4 regions of the Streptomyces sp. NPDC079167 genome follow, and region 1 is predicted to be linked to each of the others. Evidence: riboswitches for the same ligand, from Rfam matches in the RefSeq annotation. Region 1 holds a riboswitch; each other region holds the start of a gene.

What was found. Region 1 has a riboswitch for cyclic di-AMP ahead of AB0P41_RS20300 (C40 family peptidase). Riboswitches for the same ligand answer to the same signal wherever they lie in the genome.
Region 2: it holds a riboswitch for cyclic di-AMP, as region 1 does, so the genes downstream of both, AB0P41_RS27720 (transglycosylase SLT domain-containing protein) here and AB0P41_RS20300 (C40 family peptidase) in region 1, are expected to answer to the same signal.
Region 3: it holds a riboswitch for cyclic di-AMP, as region 1 does, so the genes downstream of both, AB0P41_RS28455 (M23 family metallopeptidase) here and AB0P41_RS20300 (C40 family peptidase) in region 1, are expected to answer to the same signal.
Region 4: it holds a riboswitch for cyclic di-AMP, as region 1 does, so the genes downstream of both, AB0P41_RS09840 (M23 family metallopeptidase) here and AB0P41_RS20300 (C40 family peptidase) in region 1, are expected to answer to the same signal.

Annotation. Positions count from the first base shown of each region.
Region 1 is NZ_JBFBLO010000009.1:106,729-114,379, reverse strand. Features, by position in the region: gene AB0P41_RS20310 (ATP-dependent Clp protease proteolytic subunit) at 1-616, shown strand, start outside; gene AB0P41_RS20305 (hypothetical protein) at 624-932, shown strand; cyclic di-AMP (ydaO/yuaA leader) riboswitch at 1,272-1,468, shown strand; gene AB0P41_RS20300 (C40 family peptidase) at 1,472-1,942, shown strand; gene AB0P41_RS20295 (LysE family translocator) at 1,961-2,602, opposite strand; gene AB0P41_RS20290 (LysR family transcriptional regulator) at 2,675-3,589, shown strand; gene AB0P41_RS20285 (ATP-binding protein) at 3,705-4,136, opposite strand; gene AB0P41_RS20280 (helix-turn-helix transcriptional regulator) at 4,364-5,317, shown strand; gene AB0P41_RS20275 (DUF397 domain-containing protein) at 5,254-5,460, shown strand; gene AB0P41_RS20270 (8-amino-7-oxononanoate synthase) at 5,453-6,601, opposite strand; gene bioB (biotin synthase BioB) at 6,746-7,651, shown strand, end outside.
Region 2 is NZ_JBFBLO010000015.1:51,955-59,605, forward strand. Features, by position in the region: gene AB0P41_RS27690 (FCD domain-containing protein) at 29-718, shown strand; gene AB0P41_RS27695 (NUDIX domain-containing protein) at 754-1,182, shown strand; gene AB0P41_RS27700 (heavy metal translocating P-type ATPase) at 1,716-3,989, shown strand; gene AB0P41_RS27705 (flavodoxin family protein) at 4,063-4,515, shown strand; gene AB0P41_RS27710 (helix-turn-helix transcriptional regulator) at 4,592-4,987, opposite strand; gene AB0P41_RS27715 (hypothetical protein) at 5,005-5,235, opposite strand; cyclic di-AMP (ydaO/yuaA leader) riboswitch at 5,593-5,778, shown strand; gene AB0P41_RS27720 (transglycosylase SLT domain-containing protein) at 5,783-6,649, shown strand; gene AB0P41_RS27725 (hypothetical protein) at 6,877-7,461, shown strand; gene AB0P41_RS27730 (sugar isomerase) at 7,610-7,651, opposite strand, start outside.
Region 3 is NZ_JBFBLO010000016.1:60,222-67,872, forward strand. Features, by position in the region: gene AB0P41_RS28440 (GNAT family N-acetyltransferase) at 1-183, opposite strand, end outside; gene AB0P41_RS28445 (HPr family phosphocarrier protein) at 349-630, shown strand; gene AB0P41_RS28450 (GntR family transcriptional regulator) at 823-1,521, opposite strand; gene AB0P41_RS28455 (M23 family metallopeptidase) at 1,745-2,536, opposite strand; cyclic di-AMP (ydaO/yuaA leader) riboswitch at 2,549-2,717, opposite strand; gene AB0P41_RS28460 (pitrilysin family protein) at 2,909-4,291, opposite strand; gene AB0P41_RS28465 (pitrilysin family protein) at 4,318-5,670, opposite strand; gene AB0P41_RS28470 (DNA topoisomerase IV subunit A) at 5,931-7,651, shown strand, end outside.
Region 4 is NZ_JBFBLO010000003.1:465,551-473,201, reverse strand. Features, by position in the region: gene AB0P41_RS09845 (aldo/keto reductase) at 1-684, opposite strand, end outside; gene AB0P41_RS09840 (M23 family metallopeptidase) at 977-2,017, opposite strand; cyclic di-AMP (ydaO/yuaA leader) riboswitch at 2,029-2,181, opposite strand; gene AB0P41_RS09835 (PP2C family protein-serine/threonine phosphatase) at 2,415-3,572, opposite strand; partial or broken gene AB0P41_RS09830 (TipAS antibiotic-recognition domain-containing protein) at 3,706-3,813, opposite strand; tRNA gene AB0P41_RS09825 (tRNA-Met) at 3,906-3,979, opposite strand; gene AB0P41_RS09820 (hypothetical protein) at 4,192-4,476, shown strand; gene AB0P41_RS09815 (FAD-binding oxidoreductase) at 4,682-6,067, shown strand; gene AB0P41_RS09810 (hypothetical protein) at 6,275-6,433, shown strand; gene AB0P41_RS09805 (hypothetical protein) at 6,519-6,740, shown strand; gene AB0P41_RS09800 (sugar ABC transporter substrate-binding protein) at 6,763-7,651, opposite strand, start outside.

The DNA.
Region 1 (7,651 bases):
CTACGTCCTGCCCGAGTTCACCGAGCGCACCGCTTACGGCTCCCGGAGCATGGATCCGTACTCGAAGTTGCTGTCCGAGCGGATCGTCTTTCTCGGCACACCGGTCGACGACACCGCGGCGACCGACCTGATCGCGCAGTTCATGTATCTGGAGCACGCCGATCCTGACCGGCCGCTCTCCCTCTACATCAACTCGCCCGGCGGCTCCTTCAACGCCATGACCGCGATCTACGACACCATGCGCTTCCTCGCATGCGAGGTGGAGACCTTCTGCCTCGGCCAGGCGGGTTCGAGCGCCGCGGTCCTGCTCGCAGCCGGCACGCCCGGACACCGACATGCCCTGCCGGGCGCCCGGGTAGTCATCCAGCAACCCGCCCTGGACGAGCCGGTGCAGGGCCAGCCCTCCGATCTCGCGATCCAGGCCCGCGAGTTGGAGCGGGAGCGCGAGGTGGTCACGGCCATGCTCGCCCGTCACACCGGGCGTACCGCACGGGAGATCAGCGCAGCCATCGAACGGGACACCATCCTCGACGCCCCGGCCGCCCTGGCGTTCGGGCTGGTGGACCACGTCATGGAGAACCGCACGCCGTCCCAGCCGCCGCATCCCGCGAGGTGAACGCCCGATGCTCACCCCCCAGTTCCCGCCGCTCCCCGCCCTGACCCGCGCGGAGGCCGAGTTCATCGACTGCTATCTGGAGGTGCTCGACCAGCTGGGCCGCATCAACCCCGCCCGCGGCAGCGACACGTACGGGGCGCTCCGGGCGGCTCAGGCTCTCGCGTCCCGGGCCACCGCCCTCCGTGACGCGCTCGTCCTGATGCACGAGCGGGGTGAGTCACAGATCCACGCGGACACCCTGGCCAGGGCACTGCGACTGCTGGACGGTGAGCGGCGCGCCGGGCGGGTCGCCGTGCCTCCCGCGTCGTCGAGTTGAGCGCTCCGGCGCCCGGCTCGGCCGCCGCACCGCTTTTCGGCACCACTTTTCGACACGCCCGGCGGCCTGACGAGTTTTCCTCCCTCGATCGGCGTAGAAGGTCCCCCGCGCGAGGGACAGCCCAACTTGCGCGACAAGCGCGGACACTGAGCGGAATCAGTTGTTCCGCCGCTGGTGCGCGGCTGGTCCGGTGCGGCCGTTCCGACTCGGGACCGACTTCGTCCACCCGATCGGATCAGTCGTGACGACTCTCACATATCGCCACTTCAGCGAGGAAATCCGGCGGCGCGTGCGTAAAGATCCCTGGGACGACAAGCCCCCGCCACCGCGGCGGGGCGGTCCGGGCGGACGCCGAGTCCTGCCGCCGTCCGGATGCCTGGTCGACAGGAGTGGATCGGCAGGAGTGGAGGACCCGAGCACAACGGGCCGACCGGAGTTCCGGACGGCCCTCGGGGTGAAGCCGCTTCGCGCGGCCGGGCAACTTCGCCAGCCCGAACCCGACAGGTCATCCTTCACAGGCGGCTGACGAAGGGTTGCGCATGACTGCGCAGGTTCATGTCCCGTCTCTGTTCGCCCGGGTCGGCACGGCCTCGGTTCTGACATTCGCCGTAGGCACCACCATGATGGCCCCAGGTCTCGTGAACGACGCCGAGGCCGCCGCCCACTCGACGAAGGCACTCAAGATCGCGGCCTCGAAGAAGGGTGCGCCCTACAGATGGGGCGCCACGGGCCCCCACAGGTTCGACTGCTCAGGGCTCACGCTCTACTCGTTCAAGAAGGCCGGCAAGAAACTCCCCCGCACGGCGCAGCAGCAGTACAACAAGACCCGCCATATCACCAGGTCGCAGCGGAAACGCGGCGACCTCGTCTTTTTCCACTCCGGCCGCAGTGTGTACCACGTCGGTATCTACGCCGGCAGCGGGAAGATCTGGCACTCGCCGAAGACCGGCGCCGTGGTCCGGCTGGAGAAGATCTGGTCGGGCAACGTTCTGTACGGGAGGGTCCGCTGAGGGCCCTCCCTTCTCCGTTCAGTGCAGCAGAGGACCCGTCACCAGCACGAGTCCCAACGCGGTGAGCGCCGTGCCGCTGCCACCCTCGATCACCCGGGTGGCACGCGGCCGGCGCAGCCACCGGCCCAGGCGGTCCACGAGCAGGGCGACGGCCGGGAACCAGACGAGCGCGAGCAGGACGACCACCGAGGCCAGCAGGAGTGTCCTGGGCAGCGGCGGCTGCCCTTCGGGGACGAACTGGGGCAGCAGGCTGAGGAAGAGTACGGGCGCCTTCGGGTTGAGGGCGTTGGTCAGGAACCCCTGGCGCAGTGATCTGCCGGCCCCCGGCAGCGTCCTGTCCTCGCTCTCCTCCCCGGCAGCGGTGGCGGCGGTGGTCCGCCGGCGCATCGCGTACAGGCCGCTGAGCCCGAGGTGGAGGACGTACGCGCCGCCGAGCAGCTGGACGGTGCGGAACAGGGCGGGCATCGTCACGAGCACGGCGGCGAGTCCGGCCGCGGCCAGCGCGGTGTGCACCACAAGCCCTCCGGCGACTCCCAGGGCTGTGGCGAGCCCGGACCGCCGGGATGCGAGCGCGTTGCGTACGACCACGGTGAAGTCGGCGCCGGGGAGGGCCACCATCCCCGCGGCCACGGCGACGAAGGCGAGTAGTTGTGCGTCCATGGGTCCACCCTGACCGACGGCAGCCCTTAGCATGTACTTGCAATCTCCTGGGTCTGCCAAAAGGAACGCTTAATGTACGACCCGACACGGCTGGCCGCGCTGGTGGCGGTGTCCGAGGCCGGATCGATCACGCGTGCGGCGGCGCGGCTGGGGTACACCGCGCCCGCCCTCTCGCAGCAGCTGGCCAAGCTGGAGAAGGAGACCGGAGCCGCGCTCCTCGTCCGCCACCACCGCGGCGCGCGGCTGACTGCCGCCGGTGAGCTGCTGGCGGGGCGGGCGAGACGCGTCCTGGACGAGATGGACCAGGCGCGGCACGAGCTGGCCGGGCTGGCAGGGCTGTCGGGCGGCCGGCTGCGGGTCGGCACGTTCGTGACGGCCGGGATCCATCTGCTGCCGCCGGTGCTCACCGCGTTCCGGCGCGCCCACCCCGATGTCGAACTGGCTGTCACGGACTGCGAGCCGCCCGCCGGTGTCGCCGCCGTGGCGGCCGGCGACGTGGACCTGGCGCTGACCCACGCCTACGAACCCGCGGCCGCCGACCCGCTCCCGGCGGGGGTCTGCGCCGAGCCGCTGCTCGTCGAGGAGCTGGTGCTGGTCACCGCGCTCGGGCAGAAGCTGTCCGAGGGCAGCGGCCCGCTGCCCGTGGCCGAACTCGCGGGCCGCCCGCTGATCAGCAGCGCGCCCGGCCATCCACCGCGCCGCGGGGTGGAGCGTGCGCTGGCGGAGGCGGGGGCCACCCCCGCCGTGGTGTGCGAGTCGCCCGGATACGCACTGGTGTGCGCGCTGGTCAGCGCGGGGATCGGGGTGGCGGTGGTGCCGGAGATGGTGGCCGCGATGTCTCCGGCGCCGCTCGCCGTCCGGCGCCTGGAACCAGCCGCCTTCCGGCGGACGATCTCCGTGGCACACCGGGGCGACCGGAACACCGCGGCGGCGACGACGCTGATGGCCCTGCTGCGCAGCGGCTTCGGCCGGGCTTCCGCAGTGTGAGGGGGCTCCGCACCGCACGGGTGGGCCGCCCACCGCACGGCACGCCCGCACCGCACGGGTGGCCCGCCCACCGCACGGCACCGCCCGCACCGCACGGGTGGCCCGCCCGACGGTGTCAGGCCCGGGCGGAAACCGGCCATGGCAGAGCGACCGACACGGTCTTGCCACCGTCCGGGGTGGGGCTGACGCTGAGCCGCCCGCCGTGCTCCTTCGTCAGGGCCCGGATGATCACCAGGCCGCGGCCGTTGTCCTGCCGGACCGCGGCGGGCAGCCGCTGGGGCCAGCGGGGGTGGCTGTCCGTCACGCCGAGACAGAACTCGACGTCCCGGTCGAGGCGGAGGTCCACCGTGAAGGTGGGCGACTGCCCGAAGGTGTGCTGGACGGCGTTGGTGGCGAGCTCCGAGACGATCAGCCGGATGGTGTCGGCGGTGTCGTCGTCCTCGGCCAGGCCCCATTCGGCGAGTACCCGGGCCACATGTCTCCGGGCCGTGGAGACCGAGGCCGGATCGCTCGGCAGAGTGACGGTTGCTTCCTGATGGTCTGCCATGGCGACGTCCCTTTCCCGCCCTGACCGGCCCGTGCCCGGCCTGGATTGTGCTTCGCGCCAGACTGTCACCCATGTGGCCCGCCATGACGGCGATCCACCAAGATATGCATATATCTGTCGCTCATTACGGTGAACTCCGCCCCCTGAGCCGTGTCCGGGCGTAACACTGGCCCCTTTCCGAGCCGACCCGTCCGGGGCGGCTCTCCGTACAACGGAAGGAGGCCGCCATGCGGAACGGCCCTGCGGTACGCCGTCGCAAGCTCGGGGAGGAGCTGCGCAGTCTGCGTCACACGTCGGGACTCACGAGCCGGGACGCCGCCGGGATGCTGGGCTGGCACCAGTCGAAGGTGAGCCGGATCGAGACGGGGGCGAGCGGCGTGACGCCCGGTGACGTGACCCGCCTCCTGGACGCCTACGGCGTCGACGACCGTCAACTGCGTTCCCTGCTCCGGACGCTCGCCGGCTCGGCGGGCGGCGGCGGGAGCGGGTGGTGGCACGCGTATCGCGGTCTGATCCCACCCCAGTACCGCGACTTCATCAGCCTGGAGTCCCAGGCCGACGCCGCCCGCACCCTGGAGACCTCCGTGGTTCCGGGCCTGCTGCAGACCGCCGACTACGCCCGGGCGGTGACCCGGTCCTCGCTGGACGGACTGCCGTCCGCTCAGCTCGATTCCCTGGTGGAGGTCAGACTCGCCCGCCAGGGTGTCCTCCACGCACCCCGGCCGCTGCGGCTCAGCGCCGTACTCGACGAGGCCGTGTTACGGCGAGGGGTCGGCGGCCCGCGGGTGATGACGGAGCAGCTGGTCCATCTCTCACAGGTCGCTGAACTCCCGCACGTGACACTCCAATTACTGCCGTTCGAGGCCGGGAGCTATGTCGGCTTGACAGGCCCCTTTGTTATTTTTTCATTTCCGACCACTTCTGATCTAGACGTGGTCGTTCTTGACCATTTGACGAGTAGTCTCTATCTGGAGCGGAAAGAAGACCTTGAGGCGTACGGCTCGGCCTTCCGCACGATGCAGGCTCACGCGCTGTCGCCGGAGCGTTCGCTGGACCTGATCACCGCAATAGGCCGCGGTGATCAGGCGGAGCCTTCAGACTGCCCGAGGGGGCCACGATGTCCGACCGTCTCGCACAGCCCGCAACCAGGTGGCGGCGCAGCAGCCGCAGTACCGGAATGAACAACTGCGTGGAAACAGCGTCGGCCGGCGACGACGAGCTCGCCGTACGGGACTCCAAGGACACGTCGATTCCGCCGCTTCGCTTCTCCGCGACGGCGTGGACGGCCTTCGTCGCCGGACTGGACGGCCGCCCGGTCAGCTGACGGGCCCCGGCGCGGTGGAGAGGACCGTGCCCACGGCGGCTCCGACCTGATCCTGCGTCAGGTCTGCCCGGGCTGTCAGCCTCAGCCGGGAGATCCCGTCAGGCACCGACGGCGGCCGGAAGCATCCCACCGCGAGACCCGCGGTGCGGCAGTCGGCCGCCCACCGCACCGCGGACTCCGCCGAGGGCGCGCGGACCGAGACGACGGCCGCGTCGGGGCGCACGGCGGTCAGTCCGGCCGCCGTCAGCCGGCCGTACAGCTCGAGGGCGACGGCCCCGGCCCTCGCCGCGCGTCCGGGTTCGCGGCGCAGCAGCCGCAGAGCGCCCAGGGCCGCGCCGACGGCCGCCGGTGCGAGACCGGTGTCGAAGATGAACGTGCGGGCCGTGTTGACCAGATGACGGATGACCCGGGCCGGGCCGAGCACCGCTCCGCCCTGGCTGCCGAGCGACTTGGAGAGGGTGAGGGTGGCGACGACCCCCTCACCGCCCGCCAGTCCGGCGGCGGCGAGCGCGCCGCGCCCGCCCTCGCCCAGGACACCCAGTCCGTGCGCGTCGTCCACGAGGAGGGCCGCGCCGGTGTCGCGGCAGACGCCGGCGAGGGCGGCCAGGGGGGCGGCGTCCCCGTCCACCGAGAAAACGGAGTCGGTCACGGCCAGCGCCCGCCCGTCGTGTTCGTAAAGCGCCTTTCGCACCGCCTCCGGGTCCGCGTGCGGCACGACGGCGGTGGCGGCCCGGGCGAGGCGGCAGCCGTCCACGATCGAGGCGTGGTTGCCCGAGTCGGACACGATCAGCGAGTCGTGTCCGGTGAGCGCCGTGAGGGCGGCGAGGTTGGCCGCGTAACCGGACGAGAACACCAGGGCGGCCTCAAAGCCGCAGAAATCGGCGAGTTCGCGTTCGAGTTCGGCGTGCAGCGCGGTGGAGCCGGTGACGAGCCGTGAGCCGGTGGCGCCCCCGCCCCATGTGCGTGCCGCCTCGGCGGCGGCCGAGGTGACCTCGGGGTGCCGGCTCAGGCCCAGGTAGTCGTTGCTCGCGAGGTCCAGCACGTCCGTCCGGGCGGGCCGGGGGCGCAGCGTCCGGACGAGTCCGGCGTCGGCACGGCGCCGGGCCTCGTCGTCGGTCCAGTCGAACGGGGCGTAGGACATGAGCGGGTCCCTTTTTGTAGGCAGCTCACAGACCCTAACCGGGTGCGCAACAGGCCAGGGTGTGGCAATACACACAGCTTCGACCGGCTCTGCTGTCCGGTTCCTCCTTGGCCGATGACGGTGCCGTACGTCAGGATCAAGGCCATGGACCTGCTGAATACGCTGGTGGACAAGGGGCTGCGGCGCGAACTGCCGACCCGTGACGAAGCGCTCGCCGTACTGGCGACGTCCGACGACGAACTGCTCGACGTGGTGGCGGCGGCCGGAAAGGTACGCCGTCAGTGGTTCGGGCGGCGAGTGAAGCTCAACTATCTGGTGAACCTGAAGTCCGGGCTCTGCCCCGAGGACTGCTCGTACTGTTCGCAGCGGCTCGGTTCCGAGGCGGGGATCCTCAAGTACACCTGGCTGAAACCGGACGAGGCCACGAAGGCCGCCGCCGCGGGGGTGGCCGGCGGCGCGAAGCGGGTCTGCCTGGTGGCGAGCGGCCGGGGGCCGACGGACCGGGACGTCGACCGGGTGTCGCGGACGATCGAGGCGATCAAGGAGCAGCACGAGGACGTCGAGGTGTGCGCGTGCCTCGGCCTGCTCTCGCAGGGCCAGGCCGACCGGCTGAGGTCCGCGGGCGCGGACGCGTACAACCACAACCTCAACACCTCGGAGGGGACGTACGGGCAGATCACGACGACCCACACGTACGCCGACCGGGTGGACACCGTGCAGCAGGCCCAGGCCGCCGGCCTCTCGGCGTGCTCGGGGCTGATCGCCGGGATGGGGGAGAGCGACGCCGATCTGGTGGATGTCGTGTTCTCGCTGCGCGGCCTGGACCCCGACTCGGTGCCGGTCAACTTTCTGATCCCCATCGAGGGCACCCCGCTCGCCAAGGAGTGGCACCTCACCCCCCAGCGGTGCCTCCGCATCCTGGCGATGGTCCGGTTCGTCTGCCCCGACGTCGAGGTGCGGCTCGCGGGCGGCCGTGAGGTCCATCTGCGTTCGATGCAGCCGCTGGCGCTGAACCTGGTCAACTCGATCTTCCTGGGTGACTACCTGACC
Region 2 (7,651 bases), on a different contig from region 1:
TGAGGTGTGAATCGGGAAGTGACCTCACATGCCGCTGGGATCCCTGAGACCCTCGCCCCTGGTCGAGCAGGCCGCCGAACACCTGCGCGAGCAGATCAGCACGGGTGCCTGGCCGGTGGGCACGAAACTCCCCGGTGAGACGAGCCTGGCCGCTTCCCTGGGGGTCGGGCGTTCCACGGTCCGTGAGGCGCTGCGCGCACTCGCGGGGGCGGGGCTGGTGCGGGCGAGACAGGGGGCGGGCGTCTTCGTCATCGCGGCCGAGCCCGAGGAGGACTGGGCCACGCGGCTGCGCCGGGCGGCCGTCACCGACGTCTACGAGGTCCGCATCGGCATCGAGGTCGAGGCCGCGCGGCTGGCCGGGCGGCGCCGGACGGACGACGACGTCGCGGCCCTCACCACCGCCCTGGCCGGACGCCGCGCCGCCGCCGGCGCGGGCGACGCCGCGTTCGTCGACGCGGACATCGCACTGCACGCGGCCGTGGTCGCGGCGGCCCACAACCCCGTGCTCTCGGCGCTGTTCACCGAATTCGTCCCCACGCTGCGCCAGGGGCTGATCGACATGCTCGCACTGCTCGAACTGCGCTCAGGAGACCCGAACCACGGCGACGAGGGCCACGCCTCGCTGGTGGACGCCGTCGCGCGGGGGGACGGCGACGCGGCGGGCCGTACGCTCCGCGAGGAGCTGGAGCAGACGCTGGTCCGGCTCACGTCGCTGTAGCGGCCTCACCGTGGGCCGGGAGGAAGGGGCAGGGGATGAGCAGGCCGAGAATCCGTGTCGCCGCGTATGTGGTCCGTTGCCGCGAGGGCGCGGAGCTGCTGGTGTTCGACCACGTCGGCATGGCTGAGGCCGGGACCCAGATCCCCGCCGGGGGAATCGAGCCGGGCGAGGAGCTGCCCCGCGCCGTCCTGCGGGAGGTCGCGGAGGAGACCGGCCTGCTGACCGCCGTCGTGGTCCGGCCGACAGCCGTCGACGAGAGGCCGCACCCGCAGACGCGGGAGCCGCGCCGGACCACCTTCTTCCTGCTGCGGGCACCGGACGACACTCCCGACGCATGGGTCCACCGGGTGCGGGGTGACGGCGCGGACGCCGGCCTCACCTTCGCCTGCCGGTTCGAGGCCCTTCCGCTGCGGCGGCCCCTGGCCGACGGGCAGGACGCGTGGCTGGGGGACCTGGAGCTCTGAGAAGGACCGGGCAGCGCCGCCGTACGTCAGTGGCCGTGCCCCCCGTCCTCGTGCCCGCCCGAAGGCGTCGCCGGACGGGGGGTTTCCACCGCCCCCCGGACGGAACGGTGAAGGCCGCCGTCCGGACGGTGCCCTTGTGAGGTCGAGCGTGTAACCGCCCTCGGAGATCTGGAGGCCCCCGGCCGGAGGTCCGGTGCGGCTGCCCCCGGCTTGCGGCGCCGCACCCTCCGTGCGGCCGGAGGGTCCGGTGGCGCCGGCTCCGGGGTCCGTGACGGCGCCGACGCCGCGCCGTATGCGGCGCCGAATGACGCGGCGAGTGCGGCGGTGAACGCGGTGATCTTCGCGGCGGGATTCATGACTGCTCCTGTGGCCTTCTGTGCGGAGGGCTCGCAACGGTCCGATGTCTCACACCGTATACCCGTAGGGGGTACCGCTCGGAAGGCTTGCCAGGCGTACCCCTTGGGGGTATACCTGGCCGGGAGGTAGATACCCATGAGGGGTATAGTGGACTCCGTTCGGACGAGGAGCAGTAAATGACTACAGCCACTCCCGGCGCCGACAGGGTCGAGCTCGCCATCGGCGGCATGACCTGTGCCTCGTGCGCGGCGCGGATCGAGAAGAAGCTCAACCGCATGGAGGGGGTCGAGGCCACGGTCAACTACGCCACGGAGAAGGCCAGAGTCGCCTTCGCCGAGGACATCTCGGTCGACGACCTGATCGCCACGGTCGAGGCCACCGGCTACACCGCACAGCGCCCGGCTCCGCCCCTCCCCGAGCCCGGCGACTCCGGCGGGCCCGCCGCCCGCCGGGACGAGGACGAGCGCGCCGCCGGCGAGCTGCGGTCCTTGCGCCAGCGGCTCGTCACGGCGGTGCTGCTCGCCGCGCCGGTCGTCGCGATGGCCATGATCCCGGCCCTCCAGTTCGAGTACTGGCAGTGGCTCTCCCTCACGCTGGCCGCCCCGGTCGTCACCTATGCGGCCTGGCCCTTCCACCGCGCGGCCTGGACCAACGCCCGGCACGGTGCGGCCACCATGGACACCCTGATCTCGGTCGGTACGTCGGCGGCGTTCCTCTGGTCACTGTGGGCGCTCTTCTTCGGCACCGCCGGGATGCCGGGCATGACGCATCCGTTCGAATTCACGATCAGCCGCGGCGACGGAGCGGGGAACATCTACCTGGAGGCCGCCGCCGGCGTCACGGCCTTCATCCTGGCCGGCCGGTATTTCGAGGCGCGATCGAAGCGCAAGGCGGGCGCCGCCCTCAGGGCGCTCATGGAGCTGGGCGCCAAGGAAGTCACCGTGCTGCGTGAGGGCCGTGAGATCACCCTGCCCACGGCCGGTCTGCACGTGGGGGACCGCTTCCTGGTCCGCCCCGGCGAGAAGATCGCCACGGACGGGACGGTCGTCGAGGGGTCCTCCGCCGTCGACGTCTCGATGCTCACCGGCGAGTCGGTGCCCGTCGAGGTCTCCGCCGGTGACTCCGTCACCGGCGCGACGCTCAACGCCGGCGGCCGCCTGGTCGTCGAGGCCACCAGGGTCGGCGCCGGCACCCAGCTCGCCCGGATGGCCACACTCGTGGAAGAGGCCCAGAGCGGCAAGGCATCCGCCCAGCGCCTGGCCGACAGGATCTCCGCGGTCTTCGTGCCGGTCGTCATCGGGCTGGCGCTCGCCACGCTCGGCTTCTGGCTCGGCTCGGGTGCCGGACTCACCGCGGCCTTCACGGCGGCCGTCTCCGTACTGATCATCGCCTGCCCCTGCGCACTGGGTCTGGCCACGCCCACCGCCCTGCTCGTCGGCACCGGCCGTGGGGCCCAGCTCGGCATCCTGATCAAGGGACCGGAGGTCCTGGAGAACACCCGCAGGGCCGACACGATCCTCCTCGACAAGACGGGCACCGTCACCACCGGCCGCATGACACTGCTGAAGGTCCACGCGGCCGCCTCCACGGACGAGGCCGAAGTGCTGCGCCTCGGGGGCGCACTGGAGCACTCCTCCGAACACCCGATCGCCCGGGCCGTCGCCGAGGGCGCCGCCGGGGCCGTGGGCACGCTGCCCACGCCCGAGGACTTCGTCAACGTCCCCGGCCTCGGTGTGCAGGGCGTCGTCGAGGGCCACGCGGTCCTCGTCGGCCGGGAGAGGCTGCTGGCCGACTGGTCCATCGAGCTTCCCGAAGAGCTCAGGAAGGCCAAGGACCTGGCCGAGCAGGACGGACGGACCGTGATCGCGGTGGCCTGGGACGGCGAGGCGCGTGCGGTCCTGGAGGTCGCCGACGCCGTCAAGGAGACCAGCGCCGAAGCGGTCCGGCGGCTGCGCGGCCTCGGGCTGACCCCCGTCCTGCTGACCGGCGACAACAAGGCGGTCGCCGCATCCGTCGCCGCCGAGGTCGGTATCGACGAGGTCATCGCCGAGGTGATGCCGCAGGACAAGGTCGAGGTCGTCAAGAGGCTCCAGGCGGAAGGACGCAGCGTCGCCATGGTCGGGGACGGGGTCAACGACGCCGCCGCGCTCGCCCAGGCCGACCTGGGCCTGTCCATGGGCACGGGCACGGACGCCGCGATCGAGGCCGGCGACCTGACTCTCGTACGCGGGGACCTGCGGGTGGCCGCCGACGCGATCCGGCTCTCCCGCCGGACGCTGGGCACCATCCGCTCGAACCTGTTCTGGGCCTTCGCCTACAACGTGGCGGCCCTCCCGCTCGCCGCCGCCGGCCTGCTCAACCCCATGATCGCCGGTGCTGCCATGGCGTTCTCGTCGGTCTTCGTCGTCGGCAACAGCCTCCGGCTGCGCGGCTTCCGCCCCGCCGGCTGAGAGGGGCCACGCCCCGCCGTCCCGCGTCCCCCGACAGGGGCGCGGGCATCGGTGAGCGGGTAGGTTCGGCAGCGTGGCCACTCTGCTGATCGTGCATCACACGCCCTCGCCCAACTGCCAGGCGCTGTTCGAGGCGGTGGTCTCCGGTGCGACGACGGAGGACATCGAAGGGGTCCGGGTCGTGCGACGGGCGGCGCTCTCCGCCACGGCCTCCGATGTGCTCGCGGCCGACGGCTACCTGCTCGGCACCCCGGCGAACCTCGGGTACATGTCCGGGGCCCTGAAACACTTCTTCGACCAGGTCTACTACCCGTGCCTGGACGCGACGAAGGGCCGGCCCTTCGGCTACTACGTGCACGGCGGCAACGACGTCACCGGGGCCGTGCGGGGCATCGAGACGATCACCACGGGCCTCGGATGGCGCCGCACGGCCGACGCCGTGACCGTCACCGGCGAGCCGGGCAAGGCCGACACGGAGGCGTGCTGGGAGCTGGGGGCGACCCTCGCCGCCGGGCTGATGGACTGACGTACTCCCGGGCCGCGCCGCCACGCTGCCGGGACCCGTCGGCGGGGACGGCCGCCTCCCGGCGGCGGATGCCGCCTCAGGTGCGGTCGATGTGCACGCTGGTCGACTTCACGCGGGCCGTGGCCTGCATGCCGACCTCGAGTCCCAGTTCCTCCACTGCTTCCCGGGTCAACAGCGAGACGAGGCGGTGCGGGCCGGCCTGGATCTCGACCTGGGCCGCCACATCGCCCAGCTTCACCGCCGTGACGATCCCGGGGAAGGCGTTGCGCGCCGAGGTGTAGGGCACCTCCTCCTCGCCGGGGGCGGCCTGGCCGACCTCGATCGAGAACGCGGCCAGATCGCGGCCGTCGATGAGGCGGCGCCCGCCCTCGTCGCGATGGGTCGCGACGCGGCCGGCGTCCGCCCAGCGCCGGGCGGTGTCCGGGCTCACGCCGAGAAGACGTGCCGCCTGCCCGATGGTGTAGGTCTGCATGCGCTGCACCATATGTCTCAGCGCGGCCTCCAGGTGAGCTTGCCCCCGCCCACCCACCGGATGACGGCCGGGTCGTCGAGGTCGTGGACCGGAATGCCGGCTGCCGCGGCGGCGATCAGCACATCCGTCATCGCCGTCGCGCTTCCGATCACCTCTCCGTCGATCTCCACGATCCGGAAGGGCGGATCCCCGGGCTGGACGGGCAGGACGGTGATCCGGGGTGCCGAGGCGAGGGGGCTTTCAGTCATAGGCGCATCGGTTCCACGCGGGCGCCCCCTGTATGCGTCTGGGTCTCAGCTGTGAGTCGTATGCCCGATTTGAGGTAGTTTTTTGGAATTAATCCTGTAATACATAAAAGGCCATTTCGTGTGACCTGAGGCCTTCGCTCGGGAGCAAATCGCCCGAATCGGACTCCGTGACCAGGGTCACTCCCGGGGGCCCGGACGCAAGGGCGCGGCAGTCGGTTCCCTTCTGTGCCAAGAGAGATGGCCGGCGCGATGTGGGGTGGATTACATGAATTCCCGAGAATTGATCTTGCGAATGAATTGTGATCATCGCGCCAGGCTTGTTCCTTTCCCTATTTCTCGCCTACGGTCTCCATCACTCCGGGCGGAACGCCGAATCCTGCCGCCGTCCGGTTACCCGACTACTTCTCGTACGGCAGGAGCGGGGGACCCAAGTAAGCGCCGATCCGGTTTCCGGAGCGGCTCGGGGTGAAGTCGCATTCGTGTGCGGCCGGGCATCTCCAGCCCGAACCCGACAGCTCACTTCGCAGGCGACGGAGAGGAATTCAGCATGCCCGAAAACGGTAAGCACCGTCGTTCCAGGACCAGTTCGCTCACCCGCGGCATCATCGCCGTGAGCACGGGCGGAGCCGCCCTGGCCCTCCCGGTGATCGGTGCGACCGGCGCCTTCGCGGCCCCGGCCCAGCCGGTCGCCGTGGAAAAGGCTGCGACGTCGACTGCCGCGTCCGGCAAGGGAATTGCCGCGCAGAAGTCCGAGTCCGTCACCTATTCCGTGATCTTGGGTGACACCCTTGCAAAGATCGCCCGCGAGCATTCCGTGGACGGTGGCTGGAAGGCCCTGTACGAGGACAACGAGAAGGTTGTCGGCGGAAACCCGGACCTGATTCACCCCGGTCTGAAGCTGACCATCGGCGGCAAGGCCGAGAACAAGTCGGCGGACAAGGGAGAGAAGGCAGAATCCAAGGCCTCGGCCTCGTCCGACCGCGCTGCGGAGAGCGCCGACCGTGCCGACCGTTCGGAGCGCACGAGCACGCCCGTCGCCGCGGAAGGCGCACCCGCCGCCGAGGCCGCTCCGGCCGCCGAGCCGGTCTCGTACACGGACGACCTCGACGGCTGGATCAAGGAGTCGCTCGCCGTCATGGCCGAGCACGGCATCCCCGGCAGCTACGAGGGCATCCACCGCAACATCATCCGCGAGTCCGCGGGCAACCCCCAGGCCATCAACAACTGGGACATCAACGCCATCAACGGGGTCCCGTCCAAGGGCCTGCTCCAGGTCATCGACCCGACCTTCCAGGCCTACCACGTGCCCGGTACGTCGATGGACAGCTACGACCCGGTCGCCAACATCACGGCCGCGTGCAACTACGCCGCGGACCGGTACGGCTCCATCGACAACGTCTTCGGGGCCTACTGAGCCTTGCCGAGGCGGGACCTCTGACACGCGGACGTGTATGACAGAGGGACAGAAGTGACGGGTGGTGTGGGTTCGGCGGAACCCGCACCACCCGTCGTCCGTTTCCGGCGCCGATCCGTTCCGAAGGTCCCGTGCCGTCCGCGTCACGGCGGCCGAGGTGGCGCCGACAGGCCCGGCGGGGCGCGGGTGACTGGTCTCGTACAGGTTCGTCGTCCATACTGCCCGCCGTGGAGCAGCGCATAGATTCGAAGACGAAGCCCGAGTTCGCCGCGGGGACAGACCCGGCGTACATCCCTGGCCTGACGGCCCCTGCCCCCGCGCGGACGGAGGCGGAGAAGGAGGATGCGGCGCCCCGGAAGGCGGAGAAGGCCGACGAGCCCCGGGATGCCGGGGCCGCGGACGCGCTCGGCGAGGAGGCCGTGGACGAACCCTCGGCCGCCCCCGACGACACCACCGTGGACGCCGCGGCCTCCGACGGCACGGCCGGGGCCGACGACGACGCCCCGGAGGCCGGGGCCGAGGGCGCCGCGGACGGCCCCGTCTTCGAGGTCAGCGACCGGCGCGGATCCATCAGAGTGGACGCGGACGGTGTCCGCTTCCGGCTCGACGACCAGGAGGCGGAGTTCGACTGGTCCGAGATCGGCGCTGTCGAGGTCAAGACCGGCCGCTTCGGGCGCCGGTTCACCGTGACGGTCCACCTGTCGAGCCGCCGGTGGTTCAACGCCGAGGTCGAGGCCGGGTCCCGGAGCGACCTCAAGGGGTGGACGGCGGAGCTCGACGAGGCGCTGGACGCCTACTTCGAAGAGGCCTGACCTCTCCGGGCACCCCTGTCACCGGGCCGGACCCCCGGCCCGGATGACAGGTCCGCTCGCCCGGATCATGCCGGGGCAGGCGTGCCGGCGCCGCACTCGCGGCGTTGCCGTCGGCCGGCACGGCCCCTTCCCGTGCCCAGGGGGCCGTTCAGGCTCCCGGAGCCGTGCCGAGCACCACCGACCGGGTCAG
Region 3 (7,651 bases), on a different contig from region 1:
CGGGGCGAAGAAGCGGTAGTACTTCGATTCGTCGGACACCTGCTCGTAGAAGCTGACCAGCCGCTCGGCGTCGTCCGTGGTGATGGGCCTGATCCGCGCGGTGCCACCGTCACGGAGCACCACGTCCGCCTCCCAGTGGTCGGGGTACGCGTGATGCGGACTCTGCTCCGGAGTGGGCTCCATGGGCAAAGCCTACGGCCCGGGACACCGGTCGCGCCGGGATCGTGGCAAGGGCACGCTGAGGGAGCCGGCGGGCGGCGAACGGTCGGCGGCGACGCCGGGCACAGGGGTGCGCACCGCTGTGCGAGACTGGTCTAGACAACCCATTGTTACGTGAAGGGCAGAACCATGGCTGAGCGCCGCGTCAACGTCGGTTGGGCCGAGGGCCTGCACGCCCGCCCCGCTTCCATCTTCGTCCGTGCCGCCACGGCCTCCGGCGTCCCCGTGACGATCTCCAAGGCCGACGGCAACCCGGTGAACGCCGCCTCCATGCTCGCGGTGCTCGGCCTGGGCGCCCAGGGCGGCGAGGAGATCGTGCTCGCGTCCGAGGCGGACAACGCCGAGGCCGCTCTGGACCGTCTGGCCAAGCTGGTCGCCGAAGGGCTCGAGGAGCTCCCGGAGACCGTCTGATTCCGGCCGCTTCGAACCGGAATTCTCTCTGCGGAAAGCCGCGGCACCCCCGACCGGGAGCTGCGGCTTTTCTGTTTCCCGGCCCGGGCGGCAGCGTTCCGGGAAAATAGCGTAAGCACACCGGAAAGCACGGGTCAGGGCAGCAGAAAGAAAGCCGTCCGACAATTACCCTCTTTGTATACGGCGCAATTGTTAATGACGGACGCCCGCGATGTTTACGGGGTGTTGCGAAGTCCTCACCCGCGCCTGGCCGGGCGTGTGCCCCGGCGCACGCCGCAGCCGGTGGGCCGCTGTCGCCCGCTCGGCGTGCTGGGCGGCGAGCGCCCTGGCCCGCTCCGGGTCGCGGCGGGCCACGGCGTCGACCAGAGCACCGTGCTCGGCCCAGGAGTCCGCGGGGCGGACCGGCTGCTCGACCGCGTACATCCAGGCGATCTTGTGCCGTAGCTGGGTGAGCAGAGCGATCAGCGCGGGGCTCCCCGAGGCCTGCGCCAGCGTCTCGTGGAACCAGCTCCCCAGGGAGCGCAGATCCTCCCCCTCGCCCCGGCGCACCCGTTCCTGACCCAGTCTGACCAGGCCGCGGAGCACCTTGAGATGTGCCTCGGTGCGGCGCTGTGCGGCGCGCGCGGCGCCGAGGGGCTCCAGGAGCATCCGCATCTCCAGGAGGTCGGCCGCCTCCTGCTCGGTGGGCTCGGCGACACAGGCGCCCGCGTGCCGGCGGGTGACGACGAAGCCTTCGGACTCCAGGGTGCGCAGCGCCTCGCGTACGGGGACGCGGGAGACGCCGTAGCGACGCGCGAGCACCTCTTCGGTGAGGCGGCTGCCGCGTGCGAAGACACCGGAGACGATGTCGTCACGGATTGCCGTGCATACCGAATGCGCGGGAATGCGCATGTCCGAACCTCCGCCTTAATCCCCGCGAAACGCGGCCGATCGACGCCTGTTCTGTGACTCTATTGCAACCGGCCGGAATTTCCGATGGCAGGGTGGAATCCATGGATACCTTTTGGCCTGGGAGCACTTCCGCGGGGGCTTCGGCACGCGTCCGGCCCCCGGAACACGTCGAAGGCCCCGGCGGGTGCCGGGGCCTTCGACGCAGATCGCGGTGCGCGTGGGGTCAGACCTGGACCCCGTGGGCGCGGAGGTAGGCGACGGGGTCCATGTCCGAGCCGTACTCGGGGGTGGTCCGGGCCTCGAAGTGCAGGTGCGGCCCGGTGGAGTTGCCGGTCGACCCGGAGAGGCCGATCTGCTCGCCGGAGCCGACGCTCTGGCCGACGGAGACGCCGATCGAGGAGAGGTGGCCGTACTGGGTGTACGTGCCGTCCTTCATCCTGAGCACGATGTTGTTGCCGTAGGCGCCGCCCCAGCCGGCCTCGACGACCGTACCGGCGCCGACCGCGACGACCGAGCTGCCGGACGCGGCCTGGAAGTCCACGCCGGAGTGGGAGCCGGAGGACCAGAGCGCGCCACCGGACTTGTAGCCGGTGGTGACGTGGGAACCGGCGACGGGGAGGTGGAAGGCGTTGAGCCGGGCGCGTTCGGCGGCGCGGGCGGCGCGCGCCTTCTCCTTGCGGGCCTCCTCGGCGCGGGCCTCCGCCTTGCGCTTGGCCTCGGCCTTCGCCTTCGCCTTGGCCTTCGCTTCGGCCGCGGCCTTCGCCGCGACGTCGGCCTGGTGCTTCTGTGCCTTCGCCTGAGCCTCGATCTGGGCGGCGAGGGTGGTGTCGAGGGCGACCGTCTGGGTCAGGCCGGTGCTGCCCGCGGTGACCTCGGAGTCCGCGGCGAGGGCCGGGGAGGCCGTGGCACCGAGTACGCCGGTGGTGGCCAGGGCGGCGACGCCGGCGACCTTGGCGCTCTTGCGCGTCAGGCGGCTCGGGGCACGGTGCTTCCCGGTGGCACGGATGAACGCCATGGAGGGGCTGGTCCTTTCCTTCCTTCTCGCCTACCGGGTTAGCTGACGGGTTCGGAGCAGGAAGGTCTCCTACGGGCCCCTGAGCCTCCGACGAGGTGCAGGGATCCGATTCACCCCAGGGACTTCATGGGTCCCCGGCTCCCCAGGCTCGCGCCTGACGGGGACTCGGCGATGGCTGTCCGGCGCCGCGGGCGCGGCAATCGTCCGGCGGACAGCCGCGCCGACGCTAGATCGGGAGCCTTTCCCCCGCCAAACGGAAAGGGCCTTTTGTCGCACATCCCACAGGGCAAAGCGCGACTTTATTGGCAATCCGGACAAATGACAGAACCCCGGCGGGAGTACACCCGCCGGGGTCCGTCATGTCCGGTTCTGTCAGCCGCTGACGACCGACACCTCACCGATACCGAGCGCCTCCACGGGCTCCTTGATCTGAGCGGCGTCCCCGACCAGGACGGTGACCAGCCGGTCGACCGGGAACGCGTTGACCACGGCGGCGGTCGCCTCGACCGTGCCGGTGTCGGCCAGGCGTGCGTACAGCTTCGCCTGGTAGTCGTCCGGGAGGTGCTGCTCCACCTGGTCGGCCAGGGTGCCCGCGACGGAGGCCGCCGTCTCGTACTTGAGCGGGGCGACGCCCACGAGGTTCTGCACGGCGGTCTCCCGCTCGGCGTCGGTGAGCCCCTCGGCCGCCAGGGTGCGCAGGACCTTCCAGAGGTCGTCCAGCGCGGGGCCGGTGGACTCGGTGTCGACGGAGCCGCTGATGGCGAGCATCGCGGCGCCCGCCGCACCGGACGAGGAACCCGGCGCCGTCGAGCGCAGCACCTGCCCGAAGGCACGGACGCCGTAGGTGTAGCCCTTCTCCTCGCGCAGCACACGGTCCAGCCGGGAGGTCAGAGTGCCTCCCAGGCAGTACGTGCCGAGGACCTGGGCGGGCCACACGCTGTCGTGCCGGTCGGCGCCGATCCGGCCGATCAGCAGTTGCGTCTGCACGGCTCCGGGACGGTCCACGATGACCACACGGCCGGTGTCGTCCGCGGTGATCGGGGGCACGGGCCGGGCCTGGCCGGCATCGCCCGACCAGTCACCGACGGTCTCGGAGAGCAGCGCGTCCAGGTCCACGTCGGTGAGGTCACCGACGACGACCGCCGTCGCCGTGGACGGGCGGACATGGGCGTCGTAGAAGGCGCGTACGGCGGCGGCGTCGATCCGCCGGACCGTCTCCTCGGTGCCCTGCCGAGGACGCGACATCCGCGCGGTGGCGGGGAAGAGCTCCTTGGAGAGCTGCTTGGCCGCGCGCCGGGCCGGGTTGGCCTGCTCGTGCGGGATCTCGTCGAGGCGGTTGCCCACCAGACGCTCGATCTCGCCCTCCGCGAAGGCCGGGGCCCGCAGAGCCTCCGCCACCAGTCCGAGGGCCTTGGTCAGCCGGGAGACCGGTACCTCCAGGGAGACGCGGACACCCGGGTGGTCCGCGTGGGCGTCCAGCGTGGCGCCGCACCGCTCCAGCTCGGCGGCGAACTCCTCGGCGGAGTGCTTGTCCGTGCCCTCGGACAGCGCGCGCGCCATGATCGTGGCCACACCGTCCAGGCCCTCTGGCTCGGCGTCCAGCGGGGCGTCGAGGAAGATCTCCACGGCGACGACCTGCTGGCCGGGCCGGTGGCAGCGCAGCACGGTCAGCCCGTTGGGCAGGGCACCGCGCTCGGGCGCGGGGAAGGCCCAGGGCCTGGCCTCGCCGGCGGTCGGCTGCGGGTGGTACTCCATCGCTACTCCAGTCACGGCGGCGTCGGTCACTTGTCGGCCCCCTCGGGCGCGTCGGTGCCCTCGGTCTCGTCGGCCGGTTCGACCGGCTCGTAGACCAGGACCGCACGGTTGTCGGGGCGCAGGTGCGCCCGGGCGGCTGCCTTGACCTCGTCGGCCGTCACGTCGAGCACACGGCCCACCGCGGTCAGGGCGAGCTGCGGGTCGCCGAACAGGACGGCGTACCGGCACAGTTCGTCCGCGCGGCCGGCTACCGTGCCGAGACGGTCGAGCCACTCGCGCTCCAGTTGCGCCTGGGCGCGCTCCATCTCCTCCGGCGTGGGGCCCTCCTCCGCGAAGCGGGCCAGCTCCTCGTCGACGGCCGCCTCGATCTGCGGCACCTCGACGCCACCGGACGTCTTGACGTCCAGCCAGCCGAGCGACGGCGCGCCGGCCAGCCTGAGCAGCCCGAACCCGGCGGCGACCGCCGTGCGGTCACGGCGCACCAGCCGGTTGTGCAGGCGGGACGACTCGCCGCCGCCGAGCACCGTCAGGGCCAGGTCCGCGGCGTCGCACTCGCGGGTGCCGTCGTGCGGCAGCCGGTAGGCGGCCATCAACGCACGCGCGGGGACCTCCTCATGGACCACTTCGCGAAGCTGCTCGCCGATGATGCCGGGCAGCGTGCCGTCGCGCGGGGGCTGCTTGCCGTCGTGCGAGGGGATGGAACCGAAGTACTTCTCGATCCAGGCGAGCGTCTGCTCCGGGTCGATGTCCCCCACCACGGAGAGCACCGCGTTGTTCGGCGCGTAGTACGTACGGAAGAACGCCTGCGCGTCCTCCAGCGTCGCCGCGTCCAGGTCGGCCATCGAGCCGATCGGCGTGTGGTGGTACGGGTGGCCGGCCGGGTAGGCGAGAGCGGTGAGCTTCTCGAAGGCCGTGCCGTACGGGACGTTGTCGTAGCGCTGCCGGCGCTCGTTCTTCACGACGTCCCGCTGGTTCTCCATGGACTCCTCGTCGAGCGCGGCGAGCAGTGAGCCCATCCGGTCGGCCTCGAGCCACAGGGCCAGCTCCAGCTGGTGTGTGGGCATCGTCTCGAAGTAGTTGGTGCGCTCGAAGCTGGTCGTGCCGTTCAGGGAACCACCGGCCCCCTGCACGAGCTCGAAGTGCCCGTTCCCCTTGACCTGGCCCGAGCCCTGGAACATCAGGTGCTCGAAGAGGTGAGCCAGCCCCGTACGCCCCTTGACCTCGTGGCGGGAGCCGACGTCGTACCAGAGGCAGACCGCGGCGACGGGGGTCAGATGGTCCTCGGAGAGCACCACGCGCAGGCCGTTGGCCAGACGGTGCTCGGTCGCCGTCAAGCCGCCGGAACCGGCCTGGGCTGTGGCCGTGTGACCCATGGGCATGTACGTCCCTTCGATCGGTACAGGATTTCCTGCCGGACCTGCCACTCTAAGACCAAGCGCACGGGCACCCGGCGAAGTTCCCGCCGGGTGGATGTCGTCGTGAATGTCGTCGTGGATCCGGCCGTGATCCGGGGCTTCGCGGAGGCCCTGAGGACCGCTTCGGACGGGTCGAGGTCGGTGTTGTCAGTACGGCGGGCCACAATGGTCGGCGTCAGAACCTGAGGTTGCCCGACAGAATCTGTGAAGGAGTCGCAGCCGCGATGGCCCGCCGCAGCACGAAAACCCCGCCGCCGGACGACTTCGAGGAGAAGATCCTCGACATCGACGTCGTCGACGAAATGCAGGGCTCCTTCCTCGAGTACGCGTACTCGGTGATCTACTCCAGGGCTCTGCCCGACGCCCGCGACGGCATGAAGCCCGTACACCGCCGCATCGTGTCCCAGATGAACGAGATGGGGCTCCGCCCCGACCGCGGCTACGTGAAGTGCGCACGCGTCGTCGGCGAAGTGATGGGCAAACTGCACCCGCACGGTGACGCGTCGATCTACGACGCACTGGTGCGCATGGCACAGCCGTTCTCGATGCGCCTGCCCCTCGTCGACGGGCACGGCAACTTCGGTTCCCTGGGCAACGACGACCCGCCGGCCGCCATGCGGTACACCGAGTGCCGGATGGCCGACGCCACGTCGCTGATGACGGAGTCGATCGACGAGGACACCGTCGACTACCAGTCGAACTACGACGGCCAGGAGCAGGAGCCGGTCGTCCTCCCGGCCGCGTACCCGAACCTCCTGGTCAACGGCGCTTCCGGGATCGCGGTCGGCATGGCGACCAACATGCCCCCGCACAACCTCGGCGAGGTCATCGCCGCCGCCCGCCACCTCATCCGGCACCCGGGCACGGACCTCGAGACGCTGATGCGTTTCATCCCGGGTCCCGACCTGCCCACCGGCGGCAGGATCGTCGGCCTCGGCGGCATCAAGGACGCCTACGCCGCGGGACGCGGCACGTTCAAGATCCGTGCCACGGTCGCCATAGAGAGCGTCACGGCCCGTCGCAAGGGTCTCGTCGTCACCGAACTGCCCTTCACCGTCGGTCCGGAGAAGGTGATCGCCAAGATCAAGGACCTCGTCGGCTCGAAGAAGCTCCAGGGCATCGCGGACGTCAAGGACCTCACCGACCGTGCGCACGGTCTGCGTCTGGTGATCGAGGTCAAGAACGGCTTCGTGCCGGAGGCCGTGCTGGAGCAGCTCTACAAGCTGACGCCGATGGAGGAGTCCTTCGGCATCAACAACGTGGCGCTGGTCGACGGCCAGCCGCTCACCCTGGGGCTCAAGGAGCTCCTCGAGGTCTATCTCGACCATCGCTTCGACGTGGTGCGCCGGCGCAGCGAGTTCCGCAGGACGAAGCGGCGCAACCGGCTGCACCTGGTCGAGGGCCTCCTCGTGGCGCTGCTCGACATCGACGAGGTCATCCGGCTCATCCGGGACAGCGACAACTCGGCGCAGGCGAAGGAGCGCCTGATGGAGCGCTTCTCGCTGAGCGAGATCCAGACCCAGTACATCCTGGACACCCCGCTGCGCAGGCTCACGCGCTTCGACAGGATCGAGCTGGAGAGCGAGCGCGACAAGCTCACCGAGGAGATCGCACAGCTCACCGCGATCCTGGAGTCGGACGCCGAGCTGCGCAAGCTGGTCTCCGCCGAACTGGCCGCGGTGGCGAAGAAGTTCGGCACCGACCGGCGCACCGTGCTGCTGGAGTCGGCGGGTTCGCAGGTCGCCTCGGTGCCGCTGGAGGTCGCCGACGACCCGTGCCAGGTGCTCCTCTCCTCGACCGGCCTCCTGGCCCGCACGGCCAACGCGGAGCCCGTCCCCCAGGCCGAGGACGCCATGCGCACGAAGCACGACGCGATCGTCTCCGCCGTGCCCGCGACGGCGCGCGGGGAGGTGGGGGCGGTGACGTCCGGCGGACGGCTGCTCCG
Region 4 (7,651 bases), on a different contig from region 1:
GACCGATGCCCCCGGCCGGTACTTGCCGGTGAGGAAACCCGAGGCGAGGGCGAAGTAGGGGACGGCGGCGAGACCGGCGGCGGCCGCCGTGTCCTGGAGCGCGCCCTCGTAGGTGTCGCGTGAGACGAGGTTGTAGTGCGGCTGCAGCGCCACGTAGCGGGCGAGGCCCTCCCGCTCGGAGAAGTCCAGGGAGGCCTGGAGCCGCTCGGGGCTGATGTTGGAAGCGGCGATCTCCCGGACCGTGCCCGCCTTCACCAGCTGGTCGAGCGCGGTGATGATCTCCTCGACGGGGACGCTCTCGTCGTCGAAGTGCGTGTAGTAGAGGTCGATGTGGTCGGTGCCGAGCCGGCGCAGGGACGCCTCGGCCGCCTCCTTGATCGTGGTGGCCGAGAGCCCCTTGTACGCCGGATGGGCGCCGACCTTCGTGGCGACGACGACGTCGTCGCGGCGGGAGCGGGCCGCCAGCCACTTGCCGATGAGGGTCTCCGACTCACCGCCCTCGTTGCCCGGGACCCAGGCGGAGTAGGAGTCGGCGGTGTCGATGAAGTTGCCACCGGCCGCCACGTACGCGTCGAGGACGGCGAAGGTGCCGTCCTCGTCGGCCGTCCAGCCGAAGACGTTGCCGCCGAGGGCGAGGGGGAAGACCTGAAGGCTCGAGGAGCCGAGCGGGCGCAGAGAAGTCATACCCGGGGACAACGAGCCGCCTGAGGCGACTATTCCGTTTACCGCCCGGATGACGGCCCCGGGCAGCCCGGCTTACGGCCGGACGACGGCCCCGGGCAGACCGGCTTACGCCCGGACGACGGCCCTCGGACAGACCGGCGGCCCTGACGTCGGGGGGTTGTGCGTCAGGGCCGCCGGGGTTCCGGTGCGCCGCGTGCGGCGTCAGCGTCCGAACAGGATCAGTCGGCTCGATCAGCCGGTGCGACCAGGATCAGTCGCCATCCGATCGGGATCGGTCAGCGTCCGATCCGGGTCAGACCGAGAGGCCCTTGCTGCCCAGCCACCCCATCGGGTCGATGCCGGTGCCGTCCGGGGTGTGGACCTCCAGGTGGAGGTGCGGCCCGGTCACGTTGCCGGTGGCGCCGACGCGGCCGATGGTCTCGCCGGTGGTGACCTTCTGTCCGGCGGTGACGTCCATCGAGGACTGGTGGCAGTACCAGATCTCCGTGCCGTCATCGAGCTCCAGGACCGTGCGGTAGCCGTACGAGCCCGACCAGCCGGCCGACTTCACGGTGCCGCTGTGCACGGCCTTGACCGGCGTGCCGGTCGGAGCCGCGAAGTCCAGCCCGGTGTGGTGACCGGACGACCACATCGAGCCGGACTGCCCGTAGGTCGAGGTGATGGTGTACGAGGAGGTCGGGATGGCGTAGCTGGCGGCGAGCTTGGCGAGGCGCTCGGCCTCGGCCTTCTTCTTCGCCGCCTCTTCGGCCGCCTTCTTCTTCGCGGCGGCCTTCGCCTCCGCCTCGCTCTGCTGCTTCGCCGCCTCGGCCGCGGCAGCCTCGGCCGCCGCCTGCTCCTGCGCCGCCTTGGCCTCGGCCTCGGCTCCGGCCTGCTGCTGCTCGGCCTGCTGGAGGATGCGCGCGCGGAGCGCCTCTCCCGCGTCGGTGGTGCCCTGCTCGGCCTCGGCGGCGGTGATGCCCGCGCTGGTCAGCGGGGCGGACGCGGCGACCGTCTCGTTGTCCGAGTCGGAGTCACCGGACATGAACGCGCCCACGCCGGGAAGGGACTTGGCGTCAGGGAGATTGTCCGCGATGGAATCGGGAAGAGAAATGGAGACCGGCGGCTTGCTCTGCGCGGTGGCCATGCCACCCGCTCCGACGGCCGCGATGACGCCGACACCGAGGACGGTGGAGCTACGGGCGAGGCCGCGCTGCTTGGCTACGCGGTGCCGGCCGCGTACGGGACGGACGGACTCCGCGGTGGGGTTCCATTCATCCCAAGTCCTGTCCTCATCACCGAGGCTGTCGGTCCTGAAGGATGACGGGGCCTCGGGGGCAGGCTGATTGGACGCCACGTGGGCGCACTCCTTTCCTTCCTTCTCGCCTACCGGGTTAGCTGACGGGTTCGGAGCAGGAAGGTCTCCTACGGACCCCTTCGTCCCTCGCGAGACACAGGTGTCCGATTCACCCCATGTAGGTGGTTCCCCGGTTCCCTTGCGGAATTCGGCGCTGCGCACGGTGCCGTCTCTTGCGACGGCGGGTACAACCGCGCTGCGTTATCGAACGTTAATAGACACCCGGGTCCGATTCCAAGCTGTTCCCATAGATCGGTCAGCGTCTTGGCCTGGACTTTCAGGGGTCAAACGGGCGCAAACGGGCGAGTTGAGCGCCCCTCATCCAGCCGATAGTTTCTGACGGTTCGTCAAATGTTACGCGGAGCGAGGTCTCTCGACTACCGACGGTCGCAACCGGTCATCCACGGTCCCGCCCCACGATCTTCACCGTCGTCCGCCGCTCCTGCTGCCCCCGCGCCGGACGGCCGACCGCGAGCAGCGCCAGGTCGTCCGTCGACCGGCCACCGGTGTGGAGGCGTACGTCATCGGTGAGCGCGGACAGCAGTTCCTCGGGCCCGGGGAAGAGCCGGCCACGCAGCCGCGCGGCCGGGTCGTAGAAGACACCCTTCGCGTCCCGCGCCTCGGAGAGCCCGTCGGTGAACGCCAGGAACATCGACCCGGCCGGCAGCGTCCACTCGTCCGCCCGGTCCGGCCACGCGTCCAGCCCCATCCCGAGCGGCAGCGCGGGAGCCTTCGGCGCCAGCACGTCGAGCGTCCCGTCCTCGTGCAGGACGAGCGGCTCGGGGTGTCCGCGGTTGACGATCCTCAGGACGTCCGCGCCCGACGGGATCTCCGCGACGACGGCGGTGACGAACCCCTCCATGGAGTCGAGCCCGCCCCGTCGCGAGCCCTCACGTGCCAGCGCCCGCTCCAGCCGCTGGACGACCCCCTCCAGCGACCTCTCCTGCTCGGCGGCCTCCCGGAACGCCCCGATCACGACGGCCACCGCGGCCACCGCGTCGAGCCCCTTGCCCCGTACGTCCCCGAGGACCAGACGCACCCCGTACGGCGTGTCCGCGACGGCGAACAGGTCGCCGCCGACGAACTCGTCCGCCTGGGCCGCCTCGTACCGCGCTGCGACCTGCAGTCCGCCGATCCGGTCCTCGGGCGTCGGGAGCACCGCGCGCATGGCGGTCTCCGCGATCACCCTCGCCGAGGCCAGCTGCTCGTTCCTGCGACGCACGACGCGATTGATGACGAGGGAGAGCGCGGCGACCGTGACCAGCGTGAGCAGGTCGGTGAGCGGCACGACGTCGCCGAGCGCACCGTCCGAGATCCGGATGGCGAGCACCACCAGGATCGCGGTCACGCCGACCCGGACGGTGCTGGCCAGCGAGAAGAACGGAGCGGCGATCAGCGGGGCGGCGGCGAAGAGCGGAACAGCGGTGACCTCGGCCGGCGTCAGGAGGTCGAGGATCACCCCGACGCCGATCATCAGGACCGGAAGGACCCGCACGAAAAGCCGGGAGCGCGAACTCCCGGCCGCGCTCCCCCGCCGTCCGTCCCGCTTCCCCACCTGTGCGCTCCTGCCCGGTCCACCCACGGGTGCGGACGGTACCGCGCCCCGCCCAGGCCGGCCGGAGCCGCGCCGAACGGCGACTCGTCATCGGCCAAAGGGAGGAGCGCCCCGGAGCTCCGCCCACCGGTGGTCAGCCGGGGAGGCGGTGCTGCGCGTGGATCGTCGGTGCGTCCCGTACGAAGACGGCGGTTCCGTCCCCGTAGCGATCGTAGTTCCTTCCGAAGCGGGGACCGGCGACGCGGCGTCAAGGCCGCGCCCGCACCCGACGGCCGGGTGACGGCATACGACAGAGGCCCGGATCCTCGAAAGGATCCGGGCCTCTGTCTTCAGTAGCGGGGACAGGATTTGAACCTGCGACCTCTGGGTTATGAGCCCAGCGAGCTACCGAGCTGCTCCACCCCGCGCCGTTGTGATTGCAACTCTACGCCATCCGGGACGGTGCTCCGACCACGTATGGCCGCGACTGCCCTCCACCCCTCCCGACGGGGAGCCCTTCGCACCCGACGGACTACATCAACAGGCGGTGTCGGCCGCGCAGTTGCCAGGCACAGTGACGTACCCAAGGATGTTGCCGCACCCCCCGATCTCGCGTTTCGCCTCTCTGGAGGGCTACCGAATGTCCACACCGCACAGACCCGCCCCGGTCACCCCGGCCACGCCGTCACCGCTGCGCCTGTCTCTCGTCAGCGGAGTGTTCGGCGCCGTGTTCGGCTCGGTGATCAGCGCCGCCGTCAACTACCTGGTCATCGGTGTGCCCGACAGCGCCTCGGTCAACGCGCTCAACCACGGGATATCGGGCCTGTTCAGCGGGTTCGCGGCCGGATTCATCGGGCTCATGGTGCATCTGCGCAGGAACACGGCTCCGACCCGGGAGAGCACCACGGCCGCGTCGCAGGGCTGAGCCCACGCCGTGCCCCGGCCGGGACCGGGGCACGGCTCGCGATTGCGGGGCGTGCGGAGCGGCGGGACGCTGGAGGGGCAAAGCCTTTCGGTGTTCGGTCCCGTCTGCGCGGCATCCCAGGTGCCGGCGTCGGCCCAGCTGCCTCCCCCGACGCGGGGGTGTGTGCCAGGGGAGGCCGGGCGCATGCGTGCGCTAGGAGACGATCATGGACGGCACCCTGCTCGAAACGATGAGAACAGCTCTGCGCGGTCCGGTGATCGGCCCGGACGACCAGGAGTACGGGCAGGCGCGGGCGGTGTACAACGGCATGATCGACAAGCGGCCTGCGGCCGTGGTCCGGTGCCGCGACACGGCGGACGTCATGGCGGCCGTCGACTTCGTCCGCGAGAACGGCCTGGACGTCGCCGTCCGGGGCGGCGGGCACAGCGGCCCCGGCCTCGGCCTCCGGGACGACGCCGTGACCCTCGACCTCTCACCCATGCACGGCGTACGGGTCGACCCGGCCACCCAGACCGCCCAGGCGGACGGCGGCGCGACGCTGGGCGACCTCGACCACGTCACCCATGCCTTCGGCCTCGCCACCCCGTCGGGGATCATGTCCACCACCGGCGTCGGCGGGCTCACTCTCGGCGGGGGGCACGGCTACCTGACCCGGAAGTACGGCCTCTCGGTGGACAACCTGGTCTCCGCGGACGTGGTCCTGGCCGACGGCAGCTTCGTCGCCACGAACCCGAGCGAGCACCCCGACCTCTTCTGGGCGCTGCGTGGCGGCGGCGGCAACTTCGGCATCGTCACGTCGTTCGACTTCGAGCTGCACCCCGTCGACACCGTGGGCGTCGGCATCACCGTCTGGCCCCTGGAGCACTTCCAGGACGTCATGCGCTGGTACCGCGGCTTCCTGCCGCAGGCACCCGACGACCTGTACGGCTTCTTCGCCTCGCTGAGCGTGCCGCCGGGCCCACCGTTCCCCGAGGAGATACACGGACAGAAGATGTGCGGGGTCATCTGGTCCTCGACGGCCGACCCGGACGCCCTGGGCGACACCCTCGCCGTCGTGGACGAACCGGGCCCGCCCGCCTTCCACTTCACGGCGCCGATGCCCTATCCGGCGTTGCAGTCGATGTTCGACGCACTGCTGCCGTCCGGCCTCCAGTGGTACTGGCGCGGGGACTTCTTCGACCGGATCACGGACGACGCCGTCGACGTGCACGCGGCCTTCGCCGAGAAGCTGCCCACCGGGCTGTCGACCATGCACCTGTACCCGGTCGACGGAGCGGCCGCCCGGGTCGGGGCCGACGAGACGGCCTGGGCCTACCGTGACGCGCGCTGGTCGGGCGTCATCGCCGGCATCGATCCCGACCCGGCCAACGCGGCGGCGCTGCGGGAGTGGGCCGTAAGCTACTGGGAGGCGCTGCACCCGCACTCCATGGGCGGCGGCTATGTGAACTTCCTCGGCACGGGCGAGTCCCAGGACCGGGTCCGGGCCACCTACCGCGGCCACCACGACCGGCTCGCGGAGATCAAGCGGTCCTACGACCCGCACAACCTCTTCCACGCAAACCAGAACATCGAGCCCGCCGCGCCGCGCTGACCGTCACGCCGGGCTCGCAAAACCGGGGGAAAGCCGTGCCGGGAGGGTTACAGTCTGCATGCACCGCATGATGATCCGGACGCCCCCGGAGCGGCGCGGCACCGGTAGCGGCACCTCGTAGCCCTGCCGGTCACGACCGGTCCGGCATGCACCGCAGCGATTCGGTCACGGGGCTCTCACCACACACCTACGTACAGGACACCTGAGATGACCGACACGCCTGCCCGCACGAACCGGCGCCACCCCGACGCGGCCTCCACGGCCACGACCGCCGACACGGGCGCCTCGGCCCCGCTGCCCACTCCGCAGTACGCGGGCCTGTTCATCGAGCCCGACCTGCCTCCGGTCGCCGACGAGCCCGAATGACCGGGGCGCCGTGACCGGCCCCGCGAGCCCGGTCCCGGGCAGCCGGCCCGAGTGACCGGTAAGGCCGCACGGTCGTTGGGTGACCATGCGCATCCGTATCGGCGTGGTCGTCCTCGCAGTGGTCCTGCTGATCGCCGCGTACATCTCGAACATCCCGACAGAGGCCGAGACAGAGGCGGCCTGCCGGCGGGCCCTCGACAACACGTCGACGTGGACCTTCCGGCCGGACGTCTGCCTGGACGTGTCCGCGGAGACCTACCGGACGTTCCTCCTGATGTACCAGTTGCGGGAAGAGGGCCTGGACTGAGGGAGGGCGGGCCTCCGGCCCGTCAGCCCTGCTGTTCCTTCCACTCCGCCTGGGCCTCGTCGAGGTCCTCGGCGAACGAGTCCAGGAAGTCCTTGGCGCTCGTCCTGCCGAGCAGCACCTTCTGGAAGCCCGACTCGCTGTCGGCCTTGGACAGGGTGTTCCAGTCCGGCAGGTAGTAGGGGAGCTGGACGATCTTCGTGTCGCCCGAGAACAGCGCCTCGGCGCCCAGCTTGGTGGTCTCGGCCTCGTCGAGCCAGGAGTCCTCGGCGGCTTCCTTGTTGGCCGGGATCAGGCCCGCGGACTCGCTGAACTTGGAGTTCGACGCGTGGGACGCGGCGAACTCGATGAACTTCCAGGCCGCCGCCTTGTTCTCGGACGACTTGAGCAGGCCCAGCCCGGAGACCGGGTTGGAGACCATCACCCGCGTGCCGTCGGCCAGTTCGGGCTGCGGGATGCCGCGGAACTTGTCGGCGCCGAGCGAGCTCACGTGGTCCTGGTAGGACCCCAGGTTGTGGTTGAGCATGGCGATGCTGCCGGAGTCGAACTGGGCGACCATCTTGGTGAAGTCGTTGTTGAGGTCGGCCTCCGGGGTGGCCTTCTTGTACAGGCCCGCGTACTTCTCCAGGGCCGCCACGTTCTTCGGGTCGTTGACCGTCGTCCTCGTCCCGGACTCGTCCCAGAACGACTCGATGCCCGACTGCCCGTACATCGAGTCCAGCGCCTGCGCGATCGAGCCGGGGCCTCCGCGGATGGTGTAGCCGAACCGGTTCTTCTGCCGGTCGGTCAGCTCTGCTGCGGCCTTGTAGAACTCGTCCCAGGTGTCCGGCTCTCCCAGCCCCGCCTTCTTGAACAGGTCCGTCCGGTAGTAGAGGACACCGTTGGTGGCGGAGATCGGCACCGTGTACATCTCG